Regions from separate parts of the Brevibacillus ginsengisoli genome, predicted to be linked through region 3. Evidence: riboswitches for the same ligand, from Rfam matches in the RefSeq annotation. Region 3 holds a riboswitch; each other region holds the start of a gene.
What was found. A riboswitch is a leader RNA that binds a small molecule or an ion and turns the genes downstream of it on or off. The one in region 3 is predicted to bind cyclic di-AMP.

Region 1 (7,428 bases), on a different contig from region 3:
ACCCATAAACAACCTGGCGTTTCATCCACATTTTTATTCTCACTCACTTTTGAGTTCACCCGTCTTAAAAAATGTACTTTCTGGTCACACTTCCATATGTGTTATAACTATCTCCATACCCTCGTAACTTCTACTAGGTCCTTTCGATTAAATGTAAGTTTGTAAATGTCCGGCATATCAAGTTGCTTCCAAAAGTTAAATGTGTATTTACGGTCGAAGTAGTTCATGATTAATACCATGATATTCCCATGGGTTCCCACTACAATATTATGACCTTTGTACTTTTCTAACATCTGAATAGTGACCGTAACTCCTCGTTGTTGAGCAACTACATTTGATTCTCCACCGTCCCAAGAGAATCTATCGTCTTCCCATACCTTTGAAATTGCATGATGAAAATCTGCAACAGGTTCTGTCGTCAACGTTCGTTCTCTTAAGTCATCTATAATTTCAATCTCTTTGTTTATATAAGCAGCAATTCCTTCAACTGTTTGAATTGCTCTCTTATATGGACTTGATATCACATAATCAATTTTTTCAGGTATTAATAGCTTAGAAACCATTTTGGCATGATGAAGGCCTTGTTCAGATAAAGATCTTCCTGATTCATCTGGTGTGTAAGTCGAATGAGCATGCCTTACGAAGTAAAGATTGGTTAGCAAACGTATCAACTCCTTACATATTCGATTTATCGTTATATTTCAATTGAAAACGTTAACTTCTTTTAAGGTTTAAGTTGGATGCCTTTTTATTTCCATTCTGCATTTGAACCCTTTCAATTGGTCATTCTATAGGTACAAATAAAAAAGGGGTTCGTACATGTCTAGACAAGGTTCGATTGGTATTTTGCAAGCTTCCATGATGGTTGTACTATTGGTAGGGATTACGACACATGTTACCATCATACCTATTCTCCTTCAAGTATCTGGAAGAGATGCCTGGATTGCCGTTCTCGTAACAGCACTCGTGTATTTACCATGGACTATGCTTATTTATGCGATTATGAAATGGACCCATAATCAACCGCTTATCCAATGGCTAGAACGTGCAACATGGAAACCGTTCGCTTGTCTTATAGCATTCTTATTATCGCTCTACACGTTCTCGATGGGATTAGTCTCACTGAAAGAAATGGTCACTTGGACGGTCGGAATCTACCTTCCAGATACACCTCAATTGGTCATTGTGTTCATGACGGTATTGGTATGCTGTCTTGCCGCAATATTGGGCATTCGTTCGATTGCCATTACTTCGGGTATTCTGCTTCCCATCGTCGTAATACTAGGCTATTTCGTCATGACGGCTAACTTCCAACACAAGAATTATCAACTGTTGACCCCACTATTGGAGAATGGAATTTCTCCTGTTTTACAAGGATGTATTTATGCTGGTGGGGGATTTGTAGAGACGATTTTCCTTCTCTTAACCCAACACCATCTGAAAAAGCCTTTTAAAAAGTGGCAGATTCTCTTTCTAGCCGCTTTTATCGTAATGTTGACGATAGGACCCCTTACAGGAGCTATCGCAGAATTTGGCCCAGTGGAGGCTGCTAAACAGAGATATCCTGCCTTTGTGGAATGGCGTTTGGTCAAGATAGGCAAATACATAGAGCATCTTGACTTTTTATCGCTTTATCAATGGTTTTCTGGGGTATTTATCCGGTTAAGCTTGGTCTTGTATGTATCGGGAGATCTGCTCAGCAGTTTCATTCCAATCAAAAGAAATACGATACTGGTTATATTAAGTTTTCTTATGGTGGGGATGACGATGTGGCCATTAAGCGATGTCTTGTTTTATCGATTTTTAATGGTGGTTTACTTTCCGTATTGTTTTGTTTTTAGTTTATCCACTTCGATTTTGCTGTTTGGAATTGCCTTGTTGAGCAGAAAGAGAAAAGAGGGATATCAACATGAGAACGGCGCGTAACGAAAATCCCCGACCACTACCAATGGAGTTCTATTCAGAATCCTATTTGCGACAATTATTTGGGTTAAATGATGATGTCAAAGTAAAATCAATTCGTGTAAATCAGCATGGCGGTTCCACGATTCTGCTTCTTTATTGCGACAATCTCATTGACAAGAAGCAATTACAAGAGTTCATCCTCCCTCGCCTGCACGAGCTGATTGATGATGAAGCAGGCAATCCTGTTCACGAAAAAGTGATGGAGAATCATCCCATTCTTCCCATCCGCTGTTTACCCAATACAGCGACAGAGGAAGATATTATTCTGCAAGTATTTGCGGGAAAGCTGTTCGCGATCATCCCCCACACCCAAAAGATCCTTGAATTTGATATTGCCAAAATCCCGACTCGTACGCCAGCCGAATCAAATTTTGAATCATCCGTTCGCGGTCCACGAGATGGGTTTGTCGAGAGTCTGTCCGTTAATGCAGCCCTGATTCGGAAGCGTTTAAGAACCACTTCACTTCAATACGCGAAGTTCGTGATTGGTGCTCGGACCAAGACGCAAGTGGGGTTATTCTACATCGAGGACATACTGTCAAAAGAGATTCTGCATGAAGTCATAAACCGCCTGAGTCACATTGAAATTGATGGAATTTATAGTTCAACCCAATTGGAACAAATTATATCGGATCGTTCATGGGCTTTTTTTCCATTGTTAGACTATACGAGCAGACCCGATTATGTAGTGGATTGCTTGCTCAATGGCCGTTTTGCTATTTTGATAGACGGTAATCCGTCGGCGATTATTGCCCCGACGAACTTAATGCAATTGATAAAGTCACCAGAAGACGTGCATTTTACCTTTCTTTCGGTTACTTTTGGTAGATTACTACGATTAATCGGTTTGATGTTATCCTTGTTTTTACCTGGTTTTTGGATTGCGTTGGTTTCCTATCATCAAGATCAACTACCATTCCCTTTGCTTGCCACCGTAACAGTTAATCGTGTAGGGTTACCAATTTCTGCTCCTACTGAGATGTTGCTAATGATCATCCTTGTGGATATTTTCAGAGAAGCAGGCGTTCGATTGCCAACCGCATTAGGGAATACCATTACGGTAGTCGGCGGATTAACTATTGGAGACGCCGCCATTCGCGCAGGTCTGGTTAGCCCATCCATGGTAGTGGTTGCTTCGCTAACTGCGGTAGCAGGATCAACCTTGGTTAGTCAGGCCCTAGTGGGATCCATCAGTGTGTTGCGAATTATTATTTTCTTTTTATGTGCCTCGCTCGGGATGTACGGAGTTTTTGTTTCATTTTTTGGCATTGTTTTATACCTGTCTTCGCTTCAATCCTTCGGTGTTCCCTATCTTGCACCTGTTTCTCCAATTAACTTCAAGGATGTCATTAAATCGATCTTCCGTGTTCCCTGGCCACTCATGAAAAGCAGACCGAGCATTCTTAATCCTCAGGATAAAAGCAGGCAATCGGGGGAAAGCGAATGATTTGGTGCAGAAGAAAGGCAACCCTAATCTTTCTGATCTGTTCCGTTATCCTTACAGGCTGTTGGGATGAAAGAGAGATTGAAGACCAAAGCTATGTGACCTCCATTGGAATCGACTACGAGAAAAATCAATATGCCATTTATGTCCAAGTGCTTGATTTTAGCAATGTAGCCAAACAAGAGGGAGCGAGGTCGAGAGGTGAACCAGGAGTTTGGGTAGGAAAAGCGCTAGGCTCTACGTTAAACTCTGCTTTTAATAATCTGTATCCGACAGCTCAGCAACAGGTATTTTGGGGACATGTCAAAGCGATTGTCTATTCGGAAAGAGCCCTGAAACATCAGCCGAAAGAGATAGTGGAAATCATTAATCGTTACAGGGAGATGAGATACGACATTTGGGCGTACAGTACAAGGGAATCATTGGAGAAAGTGTTCACAGTAATCCCCTTTTTTAAATTAAGTCCGCTTGCTTCCATCCTCCATGAACCTGTTGACACGTATAACCAGCGATCCGTGATTGAGCCTGTTTATCATTACCGGTTTATCAGAGAGTTAATGGAACCCCCCGGCACAACCTTGCTTCCAACTCTGACAATTGATCCAAACAGATGGAAAGAATCACAAAAACCACATAGTCTATTAAGGGTGAATGGTGCTTGCCTGTTCCATCATGGCAAATATAACGGGTATTTAAAGGAACCCAATCTCATTGGACTTCGTTGGGTGTCGAAAAAAACAGAACGTACTTTTGTCCTCGTCAAACTAAATGGAAAAGCGGCGGCAACTGTTGTGATTCTACACCCCAAACCCCAGATTACCTATCGTGTTACCGGAAACAAGCCAACTTTTCAGATTCATGTAAAGGCGAAAGGTGTACTGAATGAATTCTTAACAGATATCCCTCTTCAACAGTTAGAAAAAGAAGTCTCGTCTATCATCCAAAAAGAGATTAGAGATACCTATGAAAAAGGGCTGTCGATTGGCGTAGATGTGTATCACTTAGAGGAGAAGCTGTATCGGGAGGACCCTAATCTTTGGCGAAAAGTTAAAGGAAACAAAGACTCATTTCTTCAAACGGGTTCGTTGGATGAGATAGGAGTCGATGTTTCCGTGGATTTTACGGGTAAGTACAAATACATACATTAAACTGGTCGTTGGATCGGGCGTTTTCCACAATTACCAACATTTTAGCATTTTTTGAACCCTGCTCTTATGTTAAGGTTTAAAAAGTGTTACGAAATAAAATGCCGAAACTTGGAAACAAGTGCGGGGGACGAGACTTCCACCTGGAAGTCAAATAAGGATCATTCGTGGTCCTTTGGGGTGAATTGCGCAAGCAACGGGTTGACTCCTCAATCCGAATCCGACAGCTAACCTCGTAGGCTAAGGAGGAGCTTTAATTGAAAAAACGCAACAAAACCCTCTTGTCATTGACACTAGGGATCTTTCTCGCAGGCATGTCCGGCAATGTGTTCGCCGCAGAAGAAACACATGTAATTGCTCAAGGGGACACATTCTGGACGCTCTCCCAGAAGTATCAGCTTCCTTTGGATGTTATACTTAAGCTTAACAACGAAAAAGACCCGCTTCAGTTGCAGCCGGGTATGGTTGTGAAACTTTCAGCACCTGTGACGAAGCCTGCTGCACAACCTGCATCCAAACCTGCTGCACAACCAGAAACCAAGCCAGTTCATATTGAAAGTGTTGCGCCTAAGAGTGTCGGACCAGTAGTGAAAACAGCAGATGGACAGGAACTCCCTGTCGCGCGCTGCATTCCTGCGAAAGCAACGGCGTATACAGCTGACGCAAGTGAAAATGGCGGTTATGCTGGGCTTGATTACTTTGGAAATCCGTTAAAAGTAGGAAGTATTGCTGTGGACCCTAATGTTATTCCGTTGGGTTCGACTGTTTATGTTACAGGATACAAAACAAACGGATTACCTGCTAGCGGAATGATTGCTCGTGCGGTAGACGTTGGTGGAGCCATAAAAGGTTCCAAGGTCGATATTTTCGTACCGGGTGGACATGCTGATGACTTTGGGATTCAGGATGTAAAAGTATACGTCCTGAAGAAGTAGTTAGCCTGCAAGAGAAAACGGGTTGCTTATCGAAGAGTGAAGAACCTTCGGATAAGCGACCCGTTTTCACGTTTTAGATGAACATAAAAGCCTATGTTAAACTTTTTTCTTAATATTGGAATGTTAAATTACTTTAAATAGGTAAGTAATTTAACATTATTTCCATTCGCGTAAGCCCACCAAGAAAAGATTTCGTCCGCTTGCCCCCTCTCACCGGGGGGTTGAAACACAGTCTCCTTGGAAGTGAGACTTAGCGAAGGAACGGAGAAAGGGATAAGAGTCGCCACCCAACCCCTTTAAGGGGCGCGAAGCGTTTGGCGACTCCCTTTCGTAGTGAGAGAGCGGACTTTCCCCCTTCATTGCGAACTTCCACAGAGCGAAAAGGGACGAAGTCTTTTCTCACACTTTGCGAAGAGCGAACACCGTCAAGAAACTAAGCGACTGTTTAAGTTCGGAGGTAAGCGTCTCAGCTATTGACGGGTCGACACCTTCCTTATAAACAGGATGCTCAACCAGCAATTCAAACCCGTTCTCCAAAGCCAACTGGCACGCTTCCCACGGCATCATGGTATTCTGGATGATCGCTTCGTGATAAAGGCGGCGGTAGCTGTAAGCTCGAGGAGCGGCTGTTGGTCCCAACACGCCGAGGAGAAGAACTCCTCCCGGTTGAAGCAGTCTGCTAAACTCTTGCAGCGTTACGAGAGGAGATTCTGTCCACTCGATCACGTTAACAGCGAGAATCGCCGCAAAGGACGTATCCTCAAACGGCAGGGCGGTAATATCATGCGAATGGAACATTAAGTTCAGATCAGGTGACATCCGTTTTTTCGCCAGCATAATCATTTCATCGGAGAGGTCGACGCCAGTAACCGAGTAACCATCAGCAGCCAATTTCCAGCTTCCATAGCCGTCTCCGCAACCGGCATCCAGTACAGATCCCGCTTGGGGTTGTACCAGCTGACGAAGCATGGGGAGAATCGTCCGTCGACTGCCGTTTTCCCACATTTCCTTACTGCGAGAGTGCCAATTGGCCGCATTGCGATTCCACTGCCAGGCGACACCTGCATTCCATATGATTTCTTGCTCGGACATAGCCATACTCCTTTATCTATCAGGTTTTTGACAGCGCTTTCTTCATCAATTTCTATGTTATCATGTTTTTTCTAATTTTCACACAAGTTATCAAGGAACTGGAAGATGGAGGAAGATGACGGTCTTGAGGCGGAGTGAAAAACCAATCCTTCGACCGTTTGTACCAAATATATCCTCCTGTAAGATAAACCTGTAAGCAAATCGTTACACGAAAACATAGGAAAAGGTGATGGAAAATGAAACAGGCAAAATTGGCCATGGTAGGAGCAGCTTTAGTAGGTTCGGTTCTATTTACACAATCAGCATTCGCCAAAGAGGATCGAGATACAGTGAGCGATAATTATGTGGGTGTGACCAATCAAGTGGTTGTTCAGACTTCTGCGCAACCAAAAGCGGAACCAACTGAGCAAGCAAAAAACAAGCAAGCACCTTCCACTTCAAGCTACGATTCGAATGTATCCGTTTATGGCATCGGTAACGATCGCGAGAAGTAAACAGCTAGCCAATAAAACATCAAAAGTATGGGACGCCCCACTTTTCTGTATAGGGAAAAGTGGGGTTCGTTTTTTGGTACGTTACGGTGATCCACTTCATTTCATAAGCTAGTAGCAGGTAGGAAAGGTCTTCATTGGTTAAAAGCGTTGGAGCGTCACTCCATGCTCTTGCGAAGGAAAGCGTTTACAGAGTAAATTTTAGAAAAGTGTGATAATAATCACAGTGGAGGTTGAGTAGATGAGCACGACTGACTTTTTTCCCATTCAAGATTGGGACCATGTAGAGTTTTATGTGGGGAACGCTAAACAGGCCATGCATTTTTTTACCAAGGCATTTGGCTTCGAGGCGTTTG
Region 2 (7,428 bases), on a different contig from region 3:
GGTCACTGTTCTCTTCATCGCGGGATTGAACCAAAGCTTTCAGGTTATCTCCGTAGATTTTTTGGGCCTTATCCCAATCTACTTTGCCGCCAGCTTTTCCTTTTTCCAATTCTGCAATCAGATCTTTAGCTGCTTGGGTATACTCAGCAGGAGTCAATTCTTTTTTCTCTTCTGGCTTCACCTGCTCAGTGGATGCTGGCTGTGTTTGGGCAGCATTGGTGCTAGCTGGAGCCGCTTGATTGCCCCCGCAGCCTGTAACCAGCAGACCGACTAATGAAGCTGTTGCTAATAAGTTAAATGCCTTCATGAAATGAATTCCCCTCTCCGCTCTATACAACAATGTAATAATGATAATCGTTATCAATCACACTTTGTATTCTATTTGAGAGTGAGAACCATTGTCAATTGGTTTTTTCGTTATCGCTGTCCTCTTCTTTATTTTCCTAATCCAATGTACACAAAACCTTCACTTTCTGCCGTCTTGCGTTCGAAAAGATTACGAAAATCAAACAGATAAGGCGCCTTCATCCGACCTCTCACACTTGCCAAATCCATCTCTCTAAACTCATTCCAGTCTGTTAGAATCACGACTCCATCAGCATGCTGGATTGTGTCCTCAAGATTGTTCCCATAGGCAACCCGATCCTGCCAAAGCTTGCGGGCATGCTCCATCGCTTGCGGATCATAAATCCGAACGCGGACTCCCACTTCCAGGAGCATATTGATGACGTCCATCGCTGTCGAGTCCCGCACGTCGTCTGTTCCTGCCTTAAAAGCTACACCGAGTACAGCCAGCTCCACATTCTCCAGACTTGGATAAGACTCTCCGATCCTGTTCACCAGATATTCTTTCTGCAAATTGTTACTGTAAAGTGTAGCCTCCACTAATGGCAGCGAGATGCTTTTGTCACCAGCCATGCTGCTTAGTGCCGTAGTGTCTTTCGGCAGACAAGAACCTCCGAAGCCGGGGCCTGGTTGCAAATGCTTGCCCCCAATTCGATCGTCCAACCCCATCGCGTAGGCCAGTGTCCCCACATCTGCCGCCAAACCATCACAGAGTCGGGCCATTTCATTAATAAAAGCCACTTTCATTGCCAGAAAGCTGTTCGACGCATACTTCACCAATTCCGCCGTTTGAAAATCCGTAACCACAAACGGAACTCCTTGTTGCTCGAACGGGCGATACAACGCATACATGATCTCAAGTGAACGCTCGTTGTCTGTACCCAAGATGATACGGGATGGCTGGTAAAAATCATCCAACGCGTGTCCCTCACGGAAAAACTCCGGATTCGAGACGACATCGTACGCATCGTAATCGTTCCCGCATGCATGAAGCAGTTCTTTGATTTCCTGATTGGTCCCCACTGGTACCGTGCTTTTGGTCACGATGAGCTTGTATCCGACCAAATTCTCACCTATCGTTCTCACCGCAGAGAAAAGCGCGCTTCTATCCACATCTCCCCGATAATCAATTGGTGTTCCAACCGCCAGAAAAATGACGTCTGCCCATTTGATCCCCTCCTCCAAGTCGTTGGAGAAGCGAATTCTGTCAGCCTTGATTTGCTCGAGCAATACTTCTTTCATCCTTGGTTCATAGAGAGGAAGTTTGCCTTGTTGCAGGCATTCAATTTTCTGTTTATCTATATCCAGGCATAGGACGTCCCAGCCAAAAAAGGCGAGGCCGACTCCCATCGTCAACCCTACGTACCCTGTTCCCATAATGGATATTTTTGTCATGTAGTTGCCTCATTTCTGTTCTTCTAGCTTTTTCTTTGCCGTCCATTTTCGTACATCCCGCAGCGATACAGGCGAGGTGATGAGTACATAGGCGCCTGCCGCGAATGAAAAGATGAATTTGAATCCGTGACTAAGCAAAGCAACCGCGTATGCGTTCGAAAGCGACATCCCCACTGCCGCCAGCGAAAAGCTCATCACACTCTCGTACGTTCCAATCCCGCCAGGAGTAAAATTAAACGTCTGTCCCGCAATCGTCATGCTGGTCACCCAGACCCCCTGAAGAAAAGACAGCTTGATCTTTAAAGCGTGAGCAACACCAATCACCACAAACGCTTCCAGTAACCAGCTAATTGCGGTCAAGCTCACGATCATGACGCCGCTTGTTCCACTCATCGCTTGCTTCATTAGACGGACATGCTTGTGCAGGAAGCCAGACAACTTCTGTTTGGATAAAAAATAGACAAGGCCGATGACAAGCATGATTCCCAGCACAAATCCAATCATCGCGAACCACGAAACACGAAGCCCGATGACCAAGACCCCGATCCCGGAGAATAGCCCCAGCGTAAGGACATCCAGACTGCGAAGTACAATCACGGAATGAGCCGCTTCGTCCCAACTGGCATGCTTGCCTTGGACCAGATAACCTGCTCGCACAACTTCTCCCACTTTAAACGGAAGAATGTGATTGATGAATAAACTATAAAATAATGCATGCAGACAAACCTTGAAGGATACATGATCATGCAAGTATCGTCGCCAGGCAACGGCCCGCAGAACAAAAGCCATACCATACAAGACCGTCATCAAAAGTAGAGCTATCGGCTGAGCAAGCAGACGCAGCAATTGATTCGCGACTAGCTTGAGATCAAACCACCCCAGGCACAGGTACACAAACGCGGCAAAAATGATCAGGCGAATGCCCCAAATTCCAATCGTTTTTTTGTTCATTCCATATGCAATCCTTTAACCATCATAGTCTTTTGATAGCCATTCATTCTTCCGGAAAAATATAGTACGAACGTCCCATTTCCAGACGAAAAACAGCTCATCCACAAATATAGCAGAACATGATTCAGATAGCAGTAAGAAGCTAACGTGTAATTTTGTCCATTGTAAACGCTTACTCAGCGATTTTAGACACTTGCTGTTTGAATTTCGGGAGTGTAGGATTTCGTATGTAATTATCTTAAATTGAATAGGTGAACGCTTAATCGAATGAACGGGGGAACCAATCTTCTGGGGTGAATCTCATCTGAAGCGATGAGTAGGGCAACTCGAATCTGTCCGAATCCGTCAGCTAACCTCGTAAGCGTGGATCGGGGTGAATACTGTTGACACAAGACCGTACTTAATCCTCCTTGTGTTTTTTGTGTTGTAAATGAGCGATTGAACTATCTTACACAAAGCGGGGATTACACATCATGGTATCGAAGTTAAAACGTTTTCTCATTGGCCGCCCAATGAAATCAACCGCACTGGCTGATGAAAAACTGAGCAAGCTGAAAGCGTTAGCGGTCCTCTCATCTGACGCTTTATCATCGGTCGCCTACGGAACAGAGCAAATCTTGCTCGTTTTGATGGTGGGAGGCTTTACCGCCCTCTGGTATTCCATTCCGATTTCGATTGCCGTACTCGGATTGTTAACTGTTCTCATCCTGTCGTATCGCCAGACGATCTTTACGTACCCCTCTGGAGGCGGAGCGTACATCGTCGCAAAGGAAAATTTGGGTTTGCCTTTTGGATTAGTGGCGGGTGGTTCGCTTTTGGTGGATTATATCCTGACGGTTGCTGTTAGCGCTTCTGCCGGCACCGATGCCATTACCTCAGCTTTTCCGTTTTTACACGAGGACCGTGTTCTGATTGCAGTTGGCATGATTCTTATTCTTACCATTCTGAATTTGCGCGGGATCTCCGAATCAGCCACCATTCTTGCTTATCCAGTTTATCTGTTTGTTTTTGCTATTTTCGTATTAATCATAAGTGGATTCTATCAACTGATGACAGGAACGATTCCTGCTCACCAACCTACCTATGGTGTCTCGATTTCGGGTATCAGCCTATTTATTCTGTTAAAAGCCTTTAGCTCAGGCTGTTCGGCGCTAACAGGGGTGGAAGCAGTATCCAACGCCATTCCCAACTTCAAGGCACCTTCTGAAAAAAATGCGGCCATTACCCTTGCAATGATGGGGGCAATCCTGGGCTGTATGTTTATTGGCATCAGCTTTTTGGCCTACTGGTATGGAATCTCTCCTAACCCGAAAGAAACGGTTGTCTCTCAAATTGCAGCGGCTACGTTTGGACGCGGCGGGATTTATTATGGCATTCAGACGATCACCGCTTTGATTCTGTTCCTAGCCGCCAATACGGCATACTCCGCTTTTCCTTTACTTGCTTTTATGCTGGCGAAGGATAAATTTATGCCGCACATGTTCATGGTACGAGGAGATCGGCTCGGCTTCTCCAACGGGATTATTGTGCTAGGTGTGTTCTCTGCTCTGCTCATCGTGATTTTCAAAGGAGATACGGAGAACCTGATCCCACTGTACGCACTGGGCGTATTTATTCCGTTCACGCTGTCACAGGCTGGGATGATGAAAAGATGGTTCACGCGCAAACCTCGAGGCTGGGCGCTTCCATTTAGCATTAACACGATTGGGATGCTCACTACGCTATCGATTGCCCTTATTTTTACCATTACGAAGTTTTCGCAGGTGTGGATCATCTTTGTGTTTTTGCCAGTGGTTATTCTCGTTTTCCGCAACATTCATCAGCATTATGACGATATTGCCGAAGAGCTGCGAATTGACATTTCTCGGGACAAGCCGATAAGCAAAGACAATGTGGTTGTCATTCCGGTTGCCGGGGTAACCCGTGTGGTCATGGAAACGATCGGCTACGCCAAGTCGATGACGGATAATGTGGTGGCCGTTTATGTAGGCTTTGATGATGAGTCCGTCGACAAAATGGAGAGCAAATGGGCGGAATGGAATCCCGGCATTCGTCTGATCGTCCTTCGCTCCCGCTATCGAAGCATCCTGAAACCGTTAATCAAGTTTATCGATACGGTTGAATGGAAAACAGCGAAGAATGGCCATATTACCATCTTAATGCCGCAGTTTATCACGAAGAAGTGGTGGCACAACTTCCTGCACAATCAGACCAGTTGGCTGATTCGCGCCTACCTGTTCACTCGTAAAAACGTAACCGTAGCAACCGTGCCATATCATTTGCAGAAATAATCAAATGAAAAAGCAACGACCAGCCATCACACGGCTGGTCGTTTTTTAAACTTTCAGGAACCATCTTGGCTTGTCGATCTTTTTCTACTCGGAATAGTCTTGTATGATCTTTTTCAAAGCCGCCTTCACATCGCCCTGAAAAACCCCTCCATGATAGCAAATCAACTGATCAATGTCGTAGTCAAGCATTCGTCGAACGGAGCGTACAGCCTCTTCCATATCCATTGTATATTGAGGATTTGCGATATTCAGAGCTCCTTGCTGCACGACAACAGCGTCCCCAGCGATCAATGTTTTACTTGCTGGAAGGTACAATGAGATATGGCCAGGCATATGACCGGGAGTGTGGACAATCTCAATGCCACCGCACCAAGGAAGTCGTTCACCGGCAGAGACCGTGCGATCAACCGATGCCGGTTCAATGGATTTCACGAAGGACATAAATTGTTCCGCAAAAGGCTTTGCTTCTTCCGGCAACGCATCAAAGCTCGATTCCGCTTGTTCAAGCCGTAAAGACTTTTTTGTCCCATCGATATATGGTTTTTCAAAGTCATATGCAATAATCTCCACTTGCGGGTACAATCGCTTTAAAGCGGCAAGCGAGCCCATATGATCCAAATCGTGATGAGTCACGATCACTTTGGTTAACGAGGCAAGATCGACATTATTCCGTTTGGCGGCTTCCTCAAGATAGGCTTCAAAATTTGGATAACCACAGTCAATCAGAATGGTATCTTGCTCACTTTGAAGAATAACAGGATGAATGACTTGCCTTTGTCCGCTATACTCAAATTCAATGTCCAGTACATGTATGTAATGCATACAATACCCTCCCATTATATTTGCTACCTATCATTATATCAGTAACCCTCCTCAAGAAACCCAAATCCCCCCATTCTTAAAGTTGAATTTCTTGCAGGCAAGCTAACAATTCCTTATGCAGCCGGAGTAAGGATTCCACATCATTCTCATCCAACTTCTCCAATGCTAAGACCATCGCTTTATAAGAAAAGGCCTTCTCACTTGATTTTCTTGATAATTCTTCTCCTTTTGACGTTAACTTAAGATGGATTTCTCTTCTGTCTTCCTTGGAAATTGTACGTTCTACTAAGCCCTGTTTAACTAATCCGTCTACGCTTACACTGACGGTACTTTTAGAGGACATAAGCCTTTCCGTGATGTTTTTAAGCGTTAATCCGGGAAACGAATACAAAGTATTAATAATCGATAATTGTTGTAAAGTGATGCCTAAGCTCTCTGCATTCTGCTGTGTGAATTTTGTTGTGGTCTTGTTTATCGCCCAAAATGATTGCAATAACTCCATCGCTTTTTTCACTTTTTCATCTTTATAATTCATTTTTGGAGTACTCCTTTATCGATATCGTTCATTTCTGAATAGTTCATTTTAGAACTAATTATAATGAATATCGTACGGACATTCAACAAGGTATCCGCGTTCAGTCTACATTCGAATTTTCACAGGACGGCAAGTGGCTGGAATCAAGTAAGCTCTTTAGTTTACAGCATAAAAAGGGACGTCTAATTCGCTTCCACGAATCAGACGTCCACGGTGTTTCGCTTCTTTTCTTCGCATTTCTATCTCCGGTCGTTCAGGTTTTCGCTCCACCGGGTTGATTCCATTCCATGATCCTCGCTTCAAACTAGGATCCATTTTCCCTTCTCGTACCAGCTTTTCGCGGAATCGCTTCGCTTTACTTGCCATCTTGATCAGCTCCTTTGTAACTATCATTATACAACGTTCTGGTGGGAAAATGAAAAATTCGGCGTGAATTTTTCCAGAATAATCCTTCATTTGTTATAATCGCTTTAAGCTAGATCATGTCAGGGGTGACACCAATTTTTAAATTGAAATCGTTCACTTTTTGCCTGGGAATTGTTAGCATTTTAATTTGTCTGGCTGATAATTTAGGAAGCAGCCTAGCAAACATTATCCTTGTACGACTTAATCCCGTTGTAGAATTCATGATTTTTAAGGAACCATTCAAAAACTGGATGGTAGATGTTGAGGGCACAAAATTGATTGAAAATAGTATTGTAATCCGCCTTCAATTCCCTGCCTACCTCATACACCTAAGTACATTCCTCTTCATCGGACTAATCATCGACTATTTTATTTACTTAGCTAAAACAAAGCTGAGCAGATAACCCTAGTCTGTGAAGCCCTCCCTGAATTAAGCCGTAAAATACAGATAAATGGAGGGGTTTATTTTGATTGATATTATTTTTTATATACTCATGTTGTTTCTAACAGGATTCATTGCGCTGAAGCCTCTCGCTTTTTGGTATAGTCGAGATTGTGAGCCTTCAGAGTTTCGCATCGATATGATTCGAATAGTTTCCTCCGTGTTGTTTTTCATCATGTTAATTGGATTATTGCTTAATTTCTGATCACAATTACTATTGTATAAAATCATTATCATAATTA
Region 3 (7,428 bases):
TGTATTCGGAAGTGTTGCAGGATTCTGTATTTGATTTGATTGATGCGGGCAAGGTTCGATTCGCCTCCGGGTGCTCCATTACCCTTTCCGTCGATAAAATGAAGCAGGTCTTTTCCGAGTTCGACCGCTACCGTGATCAGCTTGTTCTTCGCCCACAAGAAATCTCCAACCATCCTGAGCTGATTCGTCGTATGGGGCTGATCTCCATCAATACAGCTTTGGAAGTGGACATCTATGGCAATGTCAACTCCACACATGTTTCCGGGACCCATATGATGAACGGCATTGGTGGATCAGGTGACTTCGCACGCAATTCACGACTCGGAATTTTCGTGACCAAATCGATTGCCAAAGACGGAAAAATCTCCAGCATCGTTCCATTTGTGTCTCATGTAGACCATACCGAGCATGATGTGGACGTCATTGTGACAGAACAAGGCTACGCTGATTTGCGCGGTTTGGCTCCAAAAGAAAGGGCACCTCTCATTATCCAGCGCTGCGCTCATCCAATGTATCGTGAGCAATTGCTGGAATATTACGAAGAAGCACTGCAAAAGGGTGGCCAAACCCCACACGATCTTGCCAAAGCATTCTCCTGGCACATTCGTTATGCCAACGAGGGCACGATGCTCCAGCCTGTTGGGTCGATTCGGTCTTAAGTAATCGTAAAGAAAAACCAATTGGGTACTTACACTCGAGCAATCCGAGAGTGAGTACCCTTTCTATTCTCCACGCCCCAAACCAGCCATGAAATATTCGAGACCTCTCTTCAAATCTTTGGAAAGCTCCTCTACCTTCAACCATGCAGTTAATTCCTCTGCAATTCGTTCTCTATCGCCACCGTATTTTTCCACAAGTCTAGCAAGTTGTTCCCATTCATTCAAATCTTGTATAAAAGCTTCTCGTTCCATTGGTCGCCCGTGAGATTCCACGAATACCTTGGCTTCATAAGAATACGCCTCTCCCAGAAGACGAAGGAACGCTGGGGCCGTATAAGAGCGAGGACCGCCATAGACACTGGGTCCCAACGCATCCCCCAGAAATAACACCTGGTCTTGTTGCACATAGACATAACAGGCATCCGAGGTATGATCGCCACCTACCCATTTTACTTCGCAAGTCACTCTGCCAAGCTCAATGGTAATCGAATCTTTGAAAATGATATCAGGTTCCATAATGGTAATGTTCCGCTCAGTGCCATATTCAAGCTTGATGTGACCAACAGTCTCTTCGCTTAAAATCTTCTCCTGAACAAGCCGCTCCAATATCTCATCCGACCCGTCCAGCCCTTTCAGTCTGCGCAGTCCCGTTGCCGTCTCCTCCTGGGCAATCGTGGGAAGCTCCCACTCCGACATGCCAAAGGTATGATCCCAATGCCAATGCGTCAAAACGAGCAGATCCGGTAAACGTACGCCATGTTTGGCAAGCTCTTCACGAAATAAGGTGGCATGCACAGGAGAGTTCCCTGCATCCATCAGAAGTGTTCGTTTCGTACCACAGATCGCTGCCAATATCGGACGATCCGTTTTATGTTCCGCATGCATGATCCAGATATGCTCACTGATCCGTTCAATAGCTGACACCCAAACACCTCCAGTCCCCTTCTTATTCGTGATATCTACATATCAACCCTCTTAGTTTTAATTGATCCATTACTACAAGTACAACTACTTGCTATAAAAAATTGGTAAATTGTTCTTTACAAACACATCTGATCGAGAGTAAGATACAATACGTTATTCATCATTACACAATATTTTTTTGAACGCTTAGTCTTCCTAAAAAGAAGAACGGGGGAACCAAATGGAGGCCAAACAACATGTCCTTGGGGTGAATCTCAGAAGTCTGAGTAGGGCGACTCTCACGCCCGAATCCGTCAGCTAACCTCGTAAGCGTGCAGAGAGGAGAACTTGTCTTATGAAAGCACCATCTCAAAAAAAGCTGGAAGCTGATTTAAGTGAAGCCTTTATCAAATTCCAGCGTGAACTGATTGGACGGGGGCCACAGGAAGCGAAAGCCTACATCGTTTGCGACATGGTGATCATACGCTTTAAGGGTGTCCTTACCGTTGAAGAAAAGCATCTGGTCAACAACGAAACCGGCAAAAAGCTGGTCAAAAAAATGCGCCAAGTCCTAAGAGAGATGTACAGCAAGGAATATGAAGGCATTGTGGAACAGATGACAGGATGTAAGGTTCTTTCCAGTCATAGCGATATCAGTACCAAAATGGGCGAACGGATTGAAGTTTTCATTATGGATCGTGATGTGGAGCGGCAATTGCAAAACTAAGCTCCAATCACCCCCAAAAGGTTATCACCTGCCAAGAGATACAACTGGCGGAGGATGACCTTTTTTTCTTCATACAAAAATACGCTGAAATATTTAGACGAAAACCACCATTCCATTCGTCCATACGCTTCATGGTTCAAACACATATGTATAAACATATCCAAAAGGAGGGATTTACTTGTCACGTAAACGTTGCCGATGCTCCTGCGACTCATCCATGGGTTCTATGATGTATGACTCCTGTGCAATGCAAGACGATCCACCGATTCGAGGAGGTTTTGGAGGAGGTTTTCGAGGAGGAAGAGGTTTTGGAGGAGGTTTTCGAGGAGAAAGAGGCTTTCGAGACGGTTTTAGAACCAGAGGGTTTGAATCCCCGTTTTTCTTCCGCGAATCTCCATTTTTCTTCCGTGAATCCCCGTTTTTCTTTCGTGAATCACCGTTTTTTGGTCGTCGCTTCAGATAAATAAGAAAAGCCGTGGAAAATCACTTAAAGAAGTTGAATTCTTTACGTGCAATCAACGGCTGTTTTCAAAAAAATTGCCTATTCTTAAGTTCCAATGGACAATCGAACAAGCAATGAGGATCTATTCTCCATACCATGAAATACCATGGAAAAAGGAGGTCTCCTAATGGATCCGATTCAATATCATCGTCAACGAATGAATGAACATTTGAGGATGGCTGAGCACTTCCGAACATTAAAAACTGCCCACGCTCATGATCGTAGAATGCACCACGCGTATGCAGAAAGAGAGCACTATCATAGAATGAAAGCTCACCACCATCGAATGATGATGCACACTCACCGTTGAATGGAAGCTCCCTTCTGGGGGCTTTCCATTGTTTTTTTCTCTTGTTCTAAACCGCAAATCTTCCAACGCTCCAAAGGCGAGTGACGTTTTAGATGGAATACCCATCCCGCTTTCTTTTTCTTCGTGCCATTTTCAATATAAGAGGCAGTAACATGAACCTCTGAGGCAAGAAGCTCTGCCCTATCATCTTTCAGATTCAAAATGACGTATTTGGTTAAATCAATCTCTTTTAATGAAAATGACGGGGTAAAACCATCAGTGGTCATTTCAAGAGTGGAAAGATCATTTTGTTGAAGAGAGAGCAAGTAAATTTCCACTAGCTTTTGTAAACTTGCCTCAAGAATTAATTTCTTAAGATCCCCCGACGCTTTGGTAATCATGAGGTGATGGGCTGGGTCAGGCTCCGTACGTTTATGGGTGGAGCTACCTTGAAAGTGAATACAGAAATGCCCTGGAAAATTGTTCCCCCGAATAGCTCCGGCCCCGTGCGGCATACCATTCATAGACGCCGCAAAGCGTTCCCCGTTAATGGAAACGAGAATGGCCCTTCTTCTCCAGCTCCATTTCCCTTGATAAATTCGTTTAAAAACAGCCGTATCTTGCTTTGTCAAAGGCTGAACGTCCGCGTGACGACTCCCCGCCCTTCGTTGCACACGGAACTTCTCACCCGTCTCCATGTCGATCACTTCCGCATACTTCATCCTGCCGAATTGTTCTCTCACTTTGTCCCAATCCAGAGGGTTACCGAAATGGGCTTTTTCTAATTTGTTCACATAACCGTCTAACTGATTTTGTATCCAGGAGGAAATAAGAATTCTCTTCCCACGTGTTGGCTCATACAGTCGATGGTACGAATCTAAGAGGAATACACGACTTCCAATCCCAATTTTGGCTCTAGGCAAATCAGGTCCTTCAGCTGCATTAACGGCTGCGCTTTTCAGGATTTTACCAGCCAAATTGTTCCTGTCTTCAATGGTCATTTCTGAATAATAACTGGAGTTAGGAGAAGTTGTCACGGTAAGAACAAGTCGCTCTTTGGCATCCGTATGTTCAAGCGGTAGGAAAAGAATTAGCAAATACAATAACCATAACAGACACCGTTTCAAATGGTTCACCCTATTTAATGTGAATTTGATTAATCACGCCCCCGAATATTATTGACCAATTGGCCCTCTCAAATTCTTCCTTGCATGTATCTCGCCTCGAATTATAAAGCTAAGACAAGTTTACATACTTCTGTATTGCTTACCTTGGGACTGTGTACCCTTGTTATGGAGGCGAATCCATGATGAAACCCGTTGCTCTTGTACTTGTAACTGTTGCTTTGGTGGTTACATCCCTATGTGGTTCAGCTATTGCACAAAATGCCGATCCATTATTGGCAGCAAAAAAAGGCCGAAAATATTATGAATCACGAAAAGAAATTGTTTGGGAGGTCCCCACCAAAGATAAAGTCATTGCTTTAACATTTGATGACGGACCTGATCCGCACTACACCCCACAATTAGCAGCCTTACTTAAGCAATATAACGCCAAAGCCACTTTTTTCGTTGTAGGATCACGCGTAAAAAAATTTCCTAATATTGTACGGGCTTTATCCAAGGATGGACACGAAATCGGTAATCATACCCAAAACCATCCAGACCTTCGAAGGATTTCTTCCATTAAATTAGAGGAAGAGATTTCTAAGGCAAACCAGACCATTCGTACTGTTACCGGAAATACGCCTAGCCTTTTTCGTCCACCGGGTGGATATTACAGTGAATCGCTTGTTCATGTTGCCAAGAAAATGGACAACTTGGTGATCATGTGGTCTTGGCATCAGGATACGCGAGACTGGAGTAATCCTGGTGTAAAAAAAATAGTCAACAAGGTGCTTACCAACGCTCGAAATGGAGATATTGTCTTGTTTCACGATAATGGAGGACGTCAAACCGTAGAGGCAATAAAAAAAATCCTTCCCGAATTGCATCAGAAAGGATATCAATTTGTTACAGTCAGCGATTTACTGAAACGGAACCAAAAATAAATGAGCATACAGAATGTTCTCCTCTTGTCGGACAAAGCGGTATGAAAGGAGACGTGGATGAAGTTGATTCGAAACTTTAGAAGATACCTGCTTCTCGCAGGTTTATTGTATACGATTCAATTCATGGCTAGTTCTTTCGTGGCTCAAGCAATAGCAAGCGTCTCCACAGAAACAACGAATGCTGCCCATCCTGAGGGTTCTGTTCCCGTGTTGATGTACCACTCTATTTCACGCCAGAATAACTCGCTGTGTATAGCTCCCGAACAGTTTGAAAGGCAGCTTAGTAATTTACTCAAACATGGATATACACCGATTACCGCAAGTGAGTTAATTTCGGCTTGGGAAAATGGATCAGAGCTGCCGACTCGGCCAATTGTTCTTACATTTGACGATGGATATAAGGATAACTACACACATGCCTTTCCAATCTTAAAGAAATATCAGGCGAAGGCCACCTTATTCATCATCACCGGAGCTGTAGGAAAATCCAATTACGCTAACTGGGATCAACTAATGGAAATGGAGAATAGCGGTCTGATTGACATCGAGTCTCATACCGTTACTCACCCCGATATTCGAAAGCTAACAAGCAAACAACTTGTTCATGAGCTAGCCTCTTCCAAACAAGTCCTTGAAGAACACTTGCATAAAAGCATTACCATTTTTGCCTATCCCTACGGTGGTTATACAGAGAGCGCCATTTCCGCACTTGCATCTGTCGGATATAAAGCTGCGTTTACCACGAAAAACCGTATGACTCATCCATCACAGGGCCGTTACACGTTAAAACGGTTACGCGTTTTCCAAAGTCAATCGTTTTCCACATTTAATCCATAAAAATATGTTGACCGATTCTTTTAATTTGTGGACGACTCCATATCCATGCGGAGGTTGCCGTGTCAGGATTAAAATAATACAACGCACCGCCACTAGGGTCCCACCCGCGTGCGGCATCCCAAGCAGCCTTATAAGCTGTTTCATTAGGAGTTAACCAGTATTGGCCGTCATCTACAGCGGTAAACGCACCTGACTGAAAGATGGTGCCTGCTACCGTCGAAGGAAACATTCCCGAATGCACACGATTCAGCACAACCGCTCCAACGGCAACCTGTCCTGTATAAGATTCGCCACGCGCCTCTCCGTAGATAAGATGGGCCAGCATGTCCAATTCAGCGGCATTAACGGAATGTTGTTTTAAGCTGGTCCAGGTCTTAGAACCTGCGATGCCATCGACTGCAAGTCCATATTCGCTCTGGAAGTCTCTTACAGCCTGTTGTGTTTGATATCCGTATTGCCCATCTAATGGACTGTCATAAAAACCGAGCAATTGAAGTCTATATTGCAGATCCCATACATCTCCGCTATTGCTTCCCCAAGTGAGAAGTGGCGATGCCTCGGCTGTTTGGATAGGTTGCAATGCCATACCGGCAAACAACATCAAGAGGCAAGCCACAATACTCCATTTTTTCATGGTAAAACCCCCTCCTCTCAGGTATTACATGTTACCTGGGAGGAAAAGGGGGTTCAATAGAGGATCACTGGAAATTGAAATTGAATGGTTTAGCGTTTCAGTAAAACAAATGCTTTCTTGACATCACCAAGTGACTTATAGAGAGAATCATACTGTTTCCCTTGTAGAGTTGCCGTATCGTACGGATTGCTTTGCAGCAAGGCTGCTACGTAAACGGTATGAGTTGCCGCGTTTTCCGCGATCTCAATGCCGACAGGCGGCTCTTGTTCCGGGTGATTCATTTTATTCCAATCTGCTTTATCAAACGCATAGATCTCGATTATCGGCATACGATCCTGCATGTTATCGGTGTTAAACAAAAAGCTGGTGACACTTTTGGCTTTTGGCATGGCTTCGTCAGCCTTGGATCCAGTCAGCTCTTGAACTAGAACGTTTCCATTCCATGATTTAGGCGCCATGAAAGCGAAGTCGGAATCACTGCTGGTGAACTTGTCTTCATAGACAGTCAATGGTTGAGAAGCTGCTTGAAAATCTGCATTGATCAATTCCCATTTAGTATGGTTCCATTGCCATCGGGAGTTAAGATAGCCTCGTGTATCCGCATTCGTAGAACCGATCAGACGCTCTGTACCCTGCAACACATTCAGTTTGCTTTGGCTTAAAGTGATTGGCTTCAACGCAACAAAACCGTTTCCTAGAACTCCTGCCTTATTTTCTCCCAATCCCGGACAGCCAAGGTCTTGGGTTACCCCGTTCTTCACGGAATAAATGTGGGTGGTTGTATAGCCGCCACTTCCTCCTGTATCCGCTGATACCATAATCTCGGC
Region 4 (7,428 bases), on a different contig from region 3:
GCAGCATTCGTATCCGGAATGGCTTAAGAATTGTCCCTTACCGCAATTACTAAAAGAACAAAACTTCATTTACGAGAAGCCCTTACGAATCGGGATCTCCTATCGGTGCCGAATTGAGTGTGCAGAAGCCTATTATGTGCAAACGCCAAAGAATAAGGTTTACCTCGCCCTTCTTCATCGTTTGATTGGAGAGGAGGGAGATGAGCGTGTGTTTATAGCAGATACACTACTATATCTGCCAGTTTCAGAGCCAATAGCTACAGAAGTGATAAGGGAGCCTGTATATGAGTTGGCATCACAGGGGATGAAGCTACAGTCCTCATTGATAAAGCGCATAACAACTGAAGCCATTCGTGAGTATGCCTACGCGTCAGGAGACACACAAGCCATTCATCTGGAAGAGGCAGCGGCTCAAGCGGCAGGATTTCCTGCTGTATTGGCTCATGGGATGTACGGGATGGGATTGTCCATATCTTCTGAAACGGTGCTGACAGATAAGAGATTAGTCTCTTATCATATGCGTTTTCTGGCTCCAATTTTTGCGGGAGATCAGGTTCAATTCTCTATTTATTCGGGTGAAGACAAAGCTTCCAACGGCCAGAGTGAACAGAGCTTCAAGTTGGTTGGCTGTTCCTCTCGAACGGGTAAGCCAGTCTATGTCGGAAAAATCAAGGTTACCTAGAAATTGAAAGAAGAGAGGAACAAACCAGATGCATTCGAATGAGATGAGTTTCAAAAGGAAGGTAGCCCTGATCACAGGATCAACTCGCGGGATTGGACTCGCAATCGCCAAACAGTTGCTTACTCAAGGAGCTTTTGTAGTTGTGAACGGCACAAGTTTAGAACGGGTGAAAGAGACTGTCACTCAATTAGAAATCCATGCGGAAGGACGGGTCATCGGAGTAGCCGGTCGGGTTGAAGAGATGAAGACAGGTCAATTGCTTGTTGAGACGGCGATACAAGCATTTGGACGGGTTGATTTTTTGATAAACAATGCTGGTATTGTCGCAGACCGCATGACACATCGGATGTCAGAAGAGGAATGGGATCAGGTCATGCGAGTACACGCCAAAGGGACCTTTTCTTGTACGCAACCATTTATTCAAGCGCTTAGAGAATCAGCTCAACCTGGGATCATTATCAACATGATCTCTACAGCGGGTCTTCTAGGGACAGTGGGTCAAATCAATTACGCGGCTGCCAAGGGAGCCATACTCGCCATGACGTATACATGGGCAGAAGAATTGAAGTCCCTTCCTGTTCGTGTACATGCGGTAGCGCCTGCTGCGTTGACGGATATGACACGCCCCCATGTCAATCGCGAACAGAAGCTGGCTCGCGAACAAGGCAAAGAGCTTCCCGAATATTGGAGAATCGGTTCTGCTGAAGAGGTAGGAAGATTTGTCTCGTGGTTGCTTAGTCATTCGGTGGAAAGTGGAACTGTGTTTGGGATTAACGGGACACAAGCGGTTCAATGGTTAAAGCCGGTTTGTGTCGAATATCCGTTTGACGATATTCAACAATCCCCATAAAAAGAAAAAAAGTATCATACCGTGTGCGATCTTGTCATCGCCAAGTAGATACTAAAATAGGGTGTTTTACACGTGAAAGCAATAATGCTTACGACTTAGTCTAGCAGTCATTTATTAAAAAGACATAAAACGTTCATAAATATCTATAAAGTATTTGCCGGATCCTTACGCATAATCGGAAGCGATACGGTGAAGCAGCTGCCTTCCCCTTGTTGGCTGGTTACAGTAATTTGGCCACCATGCCGCTCCATGATACTTTGCGCAATAGTAAGTCCAAGCCCGGTCCCGCCACTATTGCGATTTCGCGATTTCTCCGCCCGATAGAATTTTGTGAAGACTTTATTCAGGTCTTCTTCCGCAATTCCTTCTCCTTTGTCAATGACGTTAACCACCAGTTGGTGTTCGCGCTGATCACAAGTCAAAAGAATCGATCCATCGGGTTTATTGTAATAGATGGCATTATTCAACAGATTTTGCATGACACGGCGTAATTTGGCTTGATCTCCTTCAACGAACAGGCGATCTGACACACGCAATTTCCACTTGAACTCCAGGTTGGCTTCACGCGTCTTCTCAAGATAATCCTCAACCAGACTCTGGAGAAACGTTTGCACGTGGATTCGGCTGTAAGTCAGGGGCAATTCCGTGCTGTATTGGCTGAAATCCTGCAGCTCATCAATCAACCGTTCCAGATCGGACGCTTTTTCTTCCATCTTTTTCATTCGATTCTGAATTTTATCCAGATCTGTCACACGACCCGATGCGATAAACGAGGCGTACCCTTTAATCGTCGTGAGCGGAGTGCGGAAGTCGTGAGCAATCGCGGAGATTAATTCATGCTGCCGATCTTCAGAATAGCGAAGCTGCTCCACCATATCCTGAAAATAGCGGAATAGTTGTCCGAATTCGTCATTAGCTTTATAAGAAAAGGAGACAAATCGCTTGCCTTCTTTTATGTCCTGTGTCACGCGAGTTAGTTCATTCACCGGTCGAAGAATCCAGCGAATGAGAATGTAGATGAGTACAGCGCCGATCAAAAGAATACTGGCATAAATGTAGGTGATCGTCATCGATACCCCTTTGGAAGCGAGAATATCATAATCATCCGTAAAGAATTCAATGACGGTTTGTCCCTGGTTGGGAGGTTCGTGATTGAAATGGTATTCGGCGATAATCTTTTTACCGGTTTTTTTCATATCATAGGCCGGCGATGGTTTGGAGAAAAGCTTGTTCCCATTTGCGTCGTAGACCGTAACTCGATACATCAATTCTTTGGGAAGCTGATCATCCAATTCTTTCACTTCGATTGGGTCTTTAAAAACACTGTTGCGCATCAATTGATTGAAGCGGACGAGCTTGGCAGCCTCCATTTCTTGCAAAAACTGCTCGTGGCGATCCGTTTTCATTTGCTCGACAATCAGTTGCTTGAAAAAAAGGTTGTAGGTCAGAAGATGAATGCCGATTACAGCGAGAAAGGACAAGAATAGTTTTTTACCTATTCCCATCCTACTGACGCTCCCCGATGAATACGTACCCGGTACCCCATTGTGTTTTAATGAAGATTCGCTCCGATTCCAGCTTCTCCCGCAGGTTTTTAATATGAACGGTTACTGTATTCAGTGAACCATAGCCATATCCCCATACGCGATCATAGATCTGTTCACGGGTGAAGACAATGCCTGGATTCTCCGCCAGAAAAGTAAGCAGTTGGAATTCCTTCGTGGACAGCTCCACCTTTTCGCCTTCCACAAAAACGGAGTAGGTCTCCTTATGAATCTCCAGTCCTTTAAACTTCAGAATGGTAATAGGAGAAGTGGAGGCATCTTTGTCAGGCGCATCGGTAATCGTTACTTTGCGAATCCGATCGTAGCGGCGAAGGTGTGCGCGTACGCGGGCCAACAACTCTTCGGCATCAAACGGTTTGGTGATATAATCGTCCGCGCCGATTTCGAGTCCAACTACTTTATCTACCGCTTTTCCTTTGGCGCTCAAGAATAGAATCGGAATGTCAGATTCACGGCGAATCTGGGCGCACAACTCGTAGCCACTCATGTTGGGCATCATGATGTCTAGGAGGATTAGGTCGGGTTGTAATCCGTTCTTCAACAGAACCAGGGCTTCAGCACCATCTTCAGTTACAGTAACCTGAAAACCTTCACTTTCAAGTATGTCGTGCAGGAGTTCAAGAATCTCCTGTGTATCATCAACAACGAGTATATGTTCTTTCAAAAAAGACTCCCCCATAATCGAGTTTCACTACCTCAAATATAACACGCTTTCCATGAGAACTGGGACGGTAATTTCTTATAGAAGAAACATATAGACAACATTATATATAACCATCTCATGGGAGCAGGTACTAATTATAATCAGAAAAAGTCAGAGGAAAATGTCCTCTGACCTTTGATGTACGTAGAACTTAGTGTTTTTTCTGTGGTGAAGGCTTTTTCGCTGTTTCAGTTATAGAAGCTGCCTGTACGCTCTTTTTCTTGCTTTGAGCCAGCATCTGATTTGAATCTGGTGAATCCTGAAGAGCTGGAAGAGCAATACGCTTCGCACCAACATAACGCTCGGACCAGTAGTAGGGATCAGTCAATTTGGTTTTGACGACGCCAACTCCTGATTCAGAGTGAATGAAGGTGTTGTTTCCAAGGTAGATTCCCACATGAGATACGCTGTGTCCATTTGTTTTGAAGAACACGAGATCACCAGGTAGAAGCTGTGATCTCTCTACAGCCTTGCCCATCTGATACTGCGCAGCTGAAGAATGAGGGATGTCTACGCCCAGCTTCTGAAACACGTATTGTGTAAAACCGGAGCAGTCAAATCCTCGAGTGCTGGTACCCGATGCCTTGTAAGGCACACCGTATAGCTCCTTCACGGTTGAATCAAGTACATTCTCATCAGCATACGCTGAGATTGTACCCATTGATAAGAGTCCAGCAAGAACAAAAGCCCAAACAAACTTACGCAATGAGGCTGCCCCTTCCGTGAGCCTACGAGGTTAGCTGATGGGTTCGGTTGAAAGGTCCCCTAAGCTGTTTTTCGACAGCTATTCACCCCAAAAGATTGGTTCCCCCGTTTCCAAATAAAGGAATTCGGCTTTTTTTGAGTTATTCTTACACAAAGTACAAGTATTCGCCCCCTAAGTAAATTTTTCCTCTTTAAATAATTAACGTTCATAAAATAGACACAATTAGGCGGTCGTGTTGAAGGACGAGCTCTCATCGGTCTCAAGGCGGAGTGAAAAACCAATCGCTCGTCCGTTATTCAAAAAGCTAAGTTGGCCTAGAATAAAGACATGAACGACAGCACCATTACGAATTGGAGGGATGAAGGATGGGGGAGCGTTCGGGGAAAGTGTTTCTCGGATTATCCCTGCTTATCGTCGGAGTACTTTTATTAGTGGACCAACTCGGTTTGGTTAGACATTTGTTTCACCTCCTTATACCGGGGCTCATCATGATTTTTGGAGCGAAAAAAGTAATTTCGGACGAATCTGCAGGCAAAAAATTCTTTGGGTTGTTTATCTTCCTGTTTGGTTTCTTAATGATGATCGGCAAGCTGCATTTGCTCTTTTCTAGCTTGCTTGCGATTGGAGTCATCTACTTTGGGTTCCGCTTGATTCGCCGTGACACACACCGGACGGATGAAGCCGTCGGATATGCTGATCGACAATGGGCCAAAGCGGTTTTGAAAGAGGACGCTCTGGATCGTTGGGAGCGGGAAGTGGACGCGAGAAACAAAGTTTAAAACTTTTTTAAAAAAACATGAATGGAAATACAAGGAGGAATACACAATGGGTATTATCAAAAGACTTCGCGATTTAACAGTAGCTTCTGTCAATGATGTTATGGATTCTCTGGAAGATCCTGCGGTAATGCTAAATCAATATATGAGGGATCTTGAGGCGGAGATTGGACGAGTGGAGGTATCAGTAGCCCGTCAAGTCGCGCTGGAGAAGAAATTCCGCCAACAGCTGGAAGAAGCCAAGGCAACTGTCCAAAAGCGCGATCGACAAGTCATGCTCGCCTTGCAAGAAGGAGAGGACGAGCTGGCAAGACGTGCCTTGATGGACAAGAAACAACAAGAGACCCGCGCTGAAGAATATGAGCAGATGTATATCTCGGCGCGTGAAGCCGCGCAACAGATGAGAGAGAAGCTTGGTGAGTTGAAAGACGAATTCTATAAGATGCGCGCCAAAAAATACACCCTCGTGGCTCGCGCCGAGGTAGCTCGTACACAAAAACACTTAAACAATGTCATTACAGGAATGGGCTGCGAGAGTGCCAGTCGAGGTTTCGCCCGCATGGAAGATAAAGTGATGCGGATGGAAGCCGAGGCTACTATGAGTGGTCAGTGGAAAGCAAGTTCTGTTGGGTTGGATCAATCTTTCCAAAAATTTGAGAAGGATGAGATTGACACTGAATTAGCGGAACTGAAGGCTTCTTTAAAGGCACCCCAAACGGAAAAGCCGAACGAAGTGCTGGAAGGCCAGAAATAATCTGAACAAGTTTCATACTTACAGTAGCCGAAGAATCTGAGGCTCTGGCGGAGCCAGCCATTCGCAACATCTAGTTGCATGGCTGGCGCTTGTGCTTAGAAAAGTGACATCATACTGGAGGTAAACGCTCGTGTCTGACATGATTATATTTTTAAAGCGATTTGTCTCAAATCCGACTCAAGTAGGCAGTATCATTCCAAGCTCCAGATTTTTAAGCTCACTCATGATGAAACCGATATCTTGGGAGCGATCAGGTGTAATCGTTGAGCTTGGACCAGGCACGGGTGTATTTACCCAAGAAATCATGAAAAAGATGAAAACAGATTCTCATTTTTTTGTCATAGAACGTGATCCACTTTTTCAAAAACTGTTGCGAAAACGATTTCCAACCCTTATCATTCGTAACGAAGCGGTTCAACTTTCCAGCTATTTGTCAGAGACACATCTAACGAAATGTGATGCGATTATTTCTGGCTTGCCTTTTGCTGTGTTTCCAGAGGAGACACGCAGAGAACTACTGGATGAAATCGAGCATTCTCTTAATGACGAAGGAGTCTTTGTCACTTTTCAATATTCCTTACAACTAAAAGAAGCGTTGGAGAAACGATTCGCTAAAGTGGAGATCAGCTTTACTTTATTGAACTTTCCGCCAGCATTTGTCTATACGTGTTACAAAAAATAAACGTTGACTTCTAGCACGCTTGTGATGAGCGCGGGGATGAGGGGACCATAGATGAAATTTTCACGCCTAAATAAATTAATCGCGGGGATCCTGATTATCTTCATCGGTTTCGGACTTCTGCTGGATAACCTTAACTTAATTGATTTTAATCCAGCTATCATATTTCCGCTGATCATTATCTATTTCGGGATGAGGTTATACTCCAAAAAGCGCCAAATAATTGGGGGACTTTTGACCTTATGGGGAGCTTTCATGGTCCTCAGTATGTGGTTTCACATCCGGTTTGATGATGTGTTTGGTGTCCTTGTTTCCTTGGGAGTTGTGTACTTTGGGTTTCGGCTAGTTCGTTCCAAGAAATCCGACAAAGAGAACCAGTCAGAGGAGCTAGTTCACCCCGTTCAACACATGCCAATCGAGACGGGTGGTCAAGAAGCAATCAAGACCGATCCAGAGCCTAAGCCAAATCCAGATCCAGATCAATTCACAAGCCAGTCCGAATCAGCGTCATACAAACAGATTCCACACATGCGCATTCAGACACCATTCAAAAACAAATCCAATCAGGAATCGAGAAGTGCCTTGATTGGGGATTTTCATTTAACCTCTGGGCGATTTGAACTTAAGAGTCTGAATATTTGGCATGGCATTGGCGATGTGATCATTGATCTGTCTCGTGCCCTTATACAAGAAGAGGAAGCATTTCTCGTCAT

Region 1: it holds a riboswitch for cyclic di-AMP, as region 3 does, so the genes downstream of both, ACQCN2_RS20770 (3D domain-containing protein) here and ACQCN2_RS19395 (Na-translocating system protein MpsC family protein) in region 3, are expected to answer to the same signal.
Region 2: it holds a riboswitch for cyclic di-AMP, as region 3 does, so the genes downstream of both, ACQCN2_RS14920 (APC family permease) here and ACQCN2_RS19395 (Na-translocating system protein MpsC family protein) in region 3, are expected to answer to the same signal.
Region 4: it holds a riboswitch for cyclic di-AMP, as region 3 does, so the genes downstream of both, ACQCN2_RS18620 (C40 family peptidase) here and ACQCN2_RS19395 (Na-translocating system protein MpsC family protein) in region 3, are expected to answer to the same signal.

What each region holds. Positions count from the first base shown of each region.
Region 1 covers NZ_JBNJQR010000011.1:175,444-182,871, reverse strand. Annotated here, with positions in the region: gene ACQCN2_RS20790 (histidine phosphatase family protein) at 108-662, opposite strand; gene ACQCN2_RS20785 (GerAB/ArcD/ProY family transporter) at 820-1,926, shown strand; gene ACQCN2_RS20780 (spore germination protein) at 1,910-3,412, shown strand; gene ACQCN2_RS20775 (Ger(x)C family spore germination protein) at 3,409-4,557, shown strand; cyclic di-AMP (ydaO/yuaA leader) riboswitch at 4,647-4,811, shown strand; gene ACQCN2_RS20770 (3D domain-containing protein) at 4,812-5,489, shown strand; gene ACQCN2_RS20765 (class I SAM-dependent methyltransferase) at 5,889-6,581, opposite strand; gene ACQCN2_RS20760 (hypothetical protein) at 6,818-7,075, shown strand; gene hppD (4-hydroxyphenylpyruvate dioxygenase) at 7,314-7,428, shown strand, end outside.
Region 2 covers NZ_JBNJQR010000007.1:24,160-31,587, forward strand. Annotated here, with positions in the region: gene ACQCN2_RS14905 (hypothetical protein) at 1-307, opposite strand, end outside; gene ACQCN2_RS14910 (UDP-glucose dehydrogenase family protein) at 436-1,740, opposite strand; gene ACQCN2_RS14915 (lysylphosphatidylglycerol synthase transmembrane domain-containing protein) at 1,750-2,691, opposite strand; cyclic di-AMP (ydaO/yuaA leader) riboswitch at 2,938-3,070, shown strand; gene ACQCN2_RS14920 (APC family permease) at 3,165-4,982, shown strand; gene ACQCN2_RS14925 (MBL fold metallo-hydrolase) at 5,067-5,804, opposite strand; gene ACQCN2_RS14930 (MarR family winged helix-turn-helix transcriptional regulator) at 5,881-6,339, opposite strand; gene ACQCN2_RS14935 (hypothetical protein) at 6,496-6,705, opposite strand.
Region 3 covers NZ_JBNJQR010000010.1:111,461-118,888, reverse strand. Annotated here, with positions in the region: gene scpC (succinyl-CoA:acetate CoA-transferase ScpC) at 1-659, shown strand, start outside; gene ACQCN2_RS19400 (MBL fold metallo-hydrolase) at 723-1,583, opposite strand; cyclic di-AMP (ydaO/yuaA leader) riboswitch at 1,757-1,909, shown strand; gene ACQCN2_RS19395 (Na-translocating system protein MpsC family protein) at 1,918-2,289, shown strand; gene ACQCN2_RS19390 (hypothetical protein) at 3,092-4,207, opposite strand; gene ACQCN2_RS19385 (polysaccharide deacetylase family protein) at 4,387-5,130, shown strand; gene ACQCN2_RS19380 (polysaccharide deacetylase family protein) at 5,188-5,967, shown strand; gene sleB (spore cortex-lytic enzyme) at 5,957-6,601, opposite strand; gene ACQCN2_RS19370 (hypothetical protein) at 6,691-7,428, opposite strand, start outside.
Region 4 covers NZ_JBNJQR010000009.1:200,492-207,919, forward strand. Annotated here, with positions in the region: gene ACQCN2_RS18600 (MaoC family dehydratase) at 1-682, shown strand, start outside; gene ACQCN2_RS18605 (SDR family NAD(P)-dependent oxidoreductase) at 711-1,532, shown strand; gene ACQCN2_RS18610 (sensor histidine kinase) at 1,676-3,037, opposite strand; gene ACQCN2_RS18615 (response regulator transcription factor) at 3,039-3,761, opposite strand; gene ACQCN2_RS18620 (C40 family peptidase) at 3,952-4,506, opposite strand; cyclic di-AMP (ydaO/yuaA leader) riboswitch at 4,511-4,646, opposite strand; gene ACQCN2_RS18625 (LiaF transmembrane domain-containing protein) at 4,872-5,285, shown strand; gene ACQCN2_RS18630 (PspA/IM30 family protein) at 5,332-6,036, shown strand; gene ACQCN2_RS18635 (class I SAM-dependent methyltransferase) at 6,176-6,718, shown strand; gene liaF (cell wall-active antibiotics response protein LiaF) at 6,770-7,428, shown strand, end outside.